One region of the Streptomyces sp. NPDC000941 genome, then DNA from elsewhere that is predicted to be linked to it. Evidence: riboswitches for the same ligand, from Rfam matches in the RefSeq annotation. Region 1 holds a riboswitch; the other holds the start of a gene.
The links. Region 1 has a riboswitch for cyclic di-AMP ahead of ACWDSL_RS03360 (transglycosylase family protein). Riboswitches for the same ligand answer to the same signal wherever they lie in the genome.
Positions count from the first base shown of each region.

Region 2: another riboswitch for cyclic di-AMP. It lies ahead of ACWDSL_RS09680 (NlpC/P60 family protein); the one in region 1 lies ahead of ACWDSL_RS03360 (transglycosylase family protein).

Region 1 is NZ_JBSFMM010000005.1:91,720-93,913, reverse strand. It holds gene ACWDSL_RS03365 (transglycosylase family protein) at 1-851, shown strand, start outside; cyclic di-AMP (ydaO/yuaA leader) riboswitch at 1,113-1,285, shown strand; gene ACWDSL_RS03360 (transglycosylase family protein) at 1,287-1,961, shown strand; gene eno (phosphopyruvate hydratase) at 2,167-2,194, shown strand, end outside.
Region 2 is NZ_JBSFMM010000020.1:25,306-27,499, forward strand. It holds gene ACWDSL_RS09680 (NlpC/P60 family protein) at 1-850, opposite strand, end outside; cyclic di-AMP (ydaO/yuaA leader) riboswitch at 859-1,036, opposite strand; gene pcrA (DNA helicase PcrA) at 1,193-2,194, shown strand, end outside.

The sequences.
Region 1 (2,194 bases):
AGATCACCTTGGACATGTGGAAGAAGTACGGCGGCCAGCAGTACGCCCCGCGCCCCGACCTCGCCAGCCGCTCCCAGCAGATAGCCATCGCCCGGGCGATCCTCGCCGACCGCGGCCCGGACGCCTGGCCGAGCTGTGCGCTGGACGCCGGGCTCGCCGGCCTCGGCGACGCGCTGGATGTGAACCCCGGCGGGAAGGGGACGCCCGAAGCCAAGGAGGGGGCACCGCCCAGCGGTAGCTGGGGGACGGAGGAGCCCACCGGGATCGGCGACTCCGATACGGACGACGCGTCCGACGACTCCAGTCGGGGCGATCGGTCGGACAGCTCCGATGGTTCCGGTAGTTCCGAAGATTCCGATACGTCCGACAAGACCGGTAAGTCGGACCCCTCCGCGACTCCCGGCGACAAGTCCGGTGAAAAGGGTGGGAAGTCGGGCGCTTCCGGCGAAGCGTCCCGCGACGAGGGCGACTCCGCGCCCGACAAGGGCGACGAGCGCTCCGACCGCGACGCGAAGGGCGAGGACTCCGCCACCTCTCCCACCGGCCGTCACCGCGGCGCGCCCGACGCCCGCGAGCAGGGCTCCGCGGGCACGGCGGACGACGACGCCCGGTCCTCGGGCCGCCATGCCTCGCGCGACGACGCGGAGCGCACCGAGATCCCCGTTCAGCCCCTCGGCCGCGAGGACTACACCGTGCGCGGCGATGACAGCTTGTCAGACATCGCGGACGACCGAGACGACCAAAAGGCTGACGGAGGGCGGCCCGAGCTCTACGAGGCCGACGAACCGCTCATCGGAACCGACCCGGGCCTTATCCATCCTGGTCAGCGTCTCGATCTCGGCGCCAGGTAGCGGCAGTTCGGGATGAATTGCCCGATCTGGCGGTGGTGAGACATACATCTCGTCACATCGCCCGGCGTGCGTAGCCTGTCCGATCTTTCCGCACCCGGCCTCACCTGCGTAGATGTGGGATGGCTGGGTGCGGATACGGCCTCATTCGCTGGGATGTCGGGGTTTGAACCTCATCGGAAGGTGTGTTTAACGTCTTTCCGCTCGCCACCGCGGGCACCGTCGATCGTCACGCCGAGTCCTGCCGGCGGTCGGGGGGAAACCGACGCTTATGCGCCGAAGGCAGGAGCGGGGGAACCAAGGTAGGCGCCGTAGCGGCCTGGAGACGGGCCCGTTCGGCTCGGGGTGAAGCCAGGGTGCGGTCAAGCCGCATCTGGGCCGGGCAACTCACAGTCCGAACCCGACAGCTCACCTCGTAGGCGTCGGTGAGGAACGAACATGCGTAACGACAAGGGTAAGCACCGCCGTCCCTCCAAGGTCACCCGCATCGCCGCGCTCGCCGGCGTCGCTGGTGCGGCCGTCGCCGCACCGCTCCTGGGGGCCACCTCCGCCTCGGCCGCGACCACCGCCCAGTGGGACACGGTCGCGCAGTGCGAGTCCGGCGGCAACTGGTCGATCAACACCGGCAACGGCTTCTACGGCGGCCTCCAGTTCACCAACTCCACCTGGGCCGCGTACGGCGGCACCTCCTTCGCGGCCCGCGCCGACCTGGCCACCAAGGACCAGCAGATCCAGATAGCCGAGAAGGTCCTGGCCGGACAGGGCAAGGGCGCCTGGCCGGTGTGCGGCACCGGCCTGACCACCGGCGGCACCCCGACCCCCTCGACGTCCACCACCCAGCCCGCCCAGCCGGCCGAGACGGCCAAGCCCGCGCAGCCCGCCAAGCCGAAGGCGCAGCCCCGCGAGGAGAGCGAGCACGCCGGGCGCGGGCACGCCCGCCACGCGATCAAGAAGGGCGACGGCGAGTACAAGGTCAAGTCCGGCGACACCCTCTCCAAGATCGCCGACGCGCACCACGTCGACGGCGGCTGGAAGAAGCTCTTCGAGCTGAACAAGGACATCGTCGAGGACGCCAACCTCATCTTCCCGGGCCAGCTGCTCCACCTCTCCTGACCCACCCGGCCGGGCCTCCCCCCACCCCGGCAGCCGGGCCTCCCCCCACCCCGGCACCCTCCCCGGCCCCAACACCCCCGAAGACTGCCCCGGCCGGGCGCGCCGCCCCCCAAGCGAGGCGCGCCCCGCCGGGGCTTCGTCGGGTGGGCACTCCGGGCCCGTTAGGCTCATGCCGCAGAGACAGACCCATACGAAGGAGATCCTCGTGTCGTCCATCGACGTCGTCGTAGCTC
Region 2 (2,194 bases), on a different contig from region 1:
ACCCCGAAGATCCCGAGGTGCCGGACGATCCCGAGGAACCGGAAGACCCCGAGGAACCGGAGGAGCTCGACGAGTCGGAGGAGTTCGCCTGCTCCTGCCGCCGCTTCGCCGCCTCCTCCTGCGCCCGCTTGGCCGCCGCCTCCCGCTGCTGCTGGGCCAGCGCCGCCGCCTTGCGCCGGGCCTCCTCTTCCTTCTTCTTCTCGATCACCGCCAGCCGCGCCTTCTCCTCGGCGGTCAGCTTCGACAGCAGCTCACGGGCCTGGGTGAGCTTGCCCTGGACGGTCTTCTTCTTGGTCTTCAGCTGCTGCTGCGACCGGGTCAGCGACGCAAGGCTCTTGCCGGCCTTCGTACGCTCCTTGGCGGCCTTGGCCTGCTGCGACAGGAAGTCGTCGACGGCCTGCTTCTGCTCGCCGGACAGCCGGTCCATCAGATGGGACTGGTCGAAGATGTCCCGCGGGTCCTTGGCGAACAGCAGGGTCGCCGTGCTGTTGGCCATGCCGCCGCTGCGGTACTGCGCCGCCGCATAGCTGCCCAGCTTGCGCCGTGCCTCGTTCAGCTTCTCGGTGCGCTTGGCGACGCTGTCCAGCAGCCGGTCGACCTTGGCGCGCTGCTCGCCCGTGCGCTCCTTGGCGGCGTTGTACGCCTGGGTCGCGGATTCGGCCTGGTGGTAGAGCGTGTCGACCTTCTTCTTGACCTCTTCGACCGTTGGCTTGGGCTTACCGGGCTCGGCGCTCGCCGTCTGGGAGAGGAGGGTGACGGAGGCGAGGGCGGCCGTCGTGACCCCGACGGCGGTGCGGCGGCCGGTGGCCGAGTCCAGTATTCGGGTCCGCGGCTTGCGGTGCGACGCCAAGGGAGGCGACTCCTTCCGTGGACCGCCTACCGGGTTAGCTGTCGGGTTCGGGCGTACGGAAGGCTGCCCTACGGTCCGTGCGGCGGACGGCTACTGTCGCCACGTGGGCCGATTCACCCCAGTGGTACCTCTGGGTCCCCGGCTCCGGCTGCCTCGCGGCGAGGCCGGACTCGGCGGAAACAGCCCGTGCCGACGTGGTCGCCGACGGGTTCCGGACCGTCTGATGAAGGACCGTAGTGGTCTTGTGGGGCTCATGTGAAGGCTGGTGTTCGAATTGTCCCGAAACCGTTTCGTGACTTCCGCGCATACGCTGTCAGTGCGGCGCCCTAGACTCGGTGAGCGATGAGCAGCCTCTTTGATGACAGCTTCCTGGCGGACCTCGGGCCCTCGGACGAGGAGCCCCCGCCGCCCGAGGACGACGGCGGGCCCGCCGCTGAGGACGTCCCGCACGACCTCTTCGGCGGGAAGTTCGACGCGCCCGCCCCCAGGGAGACGTACTACCGCGACGGCGCGGCGCGCCCCGCGGTCGATCCGGTCGCGCTCCTGGAGGGGATGAACGAGCAGCAGAGGGCCGCCGTGGTGCACACCGGCTCGCCGCTGCTGATCGTCGCGGGCGCCGGGTCCGGCAAGACCCGGGTGCTCACCCACCGCATCGCGTATCTGCTCGGCGCGCGCGGCGTGCACCCCGGCCAGATCCTCGCCATCACCTTCACCAACAAGGCCGCGGGCGAGATGAAGGAGCGGGTCGAGGAGCTGGTCGGCCCGCGTGCGAACGCCATGTGGGTGTCGACGTTCCACAGTGCCTGCGTGCGCATCCTGCGCCGGGAGTCCAAGAAGCTCGGCTTCACCTCCTCCTTCTCGATCTACGACGCGGCCGACTCCAAGCGGCTGATGGCGCTGGTCTGCCGGGATCTGGACCTCGACCCGAAGCGGTATCCGCCCAAGTCCTTCAGCGCCAAGGTCTCCAACCTGAAGAACGAGCTCATCGACGAGGAGACCTTCGCCGGACAGGCCTCGGACGGCTTCGAGAAGACGCTCGCCGAGGCGTATGTGATGTACCAGTCGCGGCTGCGCGAGGCCAATGCCCTCGACTTCGACGACATCATCATGACGACGGTCAATCTGCTCCAGGCATTCCCCGACGTCGCCGAGCACTACCGCCGCCGCTTCCGCCATGTCCTGGTCGACGAGTACCAGGACACCAACCACGCGCAGTACACGCTGGTGCGCGAGCTGGTGGGCCCGGGCTCGGCGGCCGCCGCGGGCGGCGGCGCGGACGAGGGCGAGGTGCTCGGGGCCGCCGAGCTGTGCGTGGTGGGCGACGCCGACCAGTCGATCTACGCC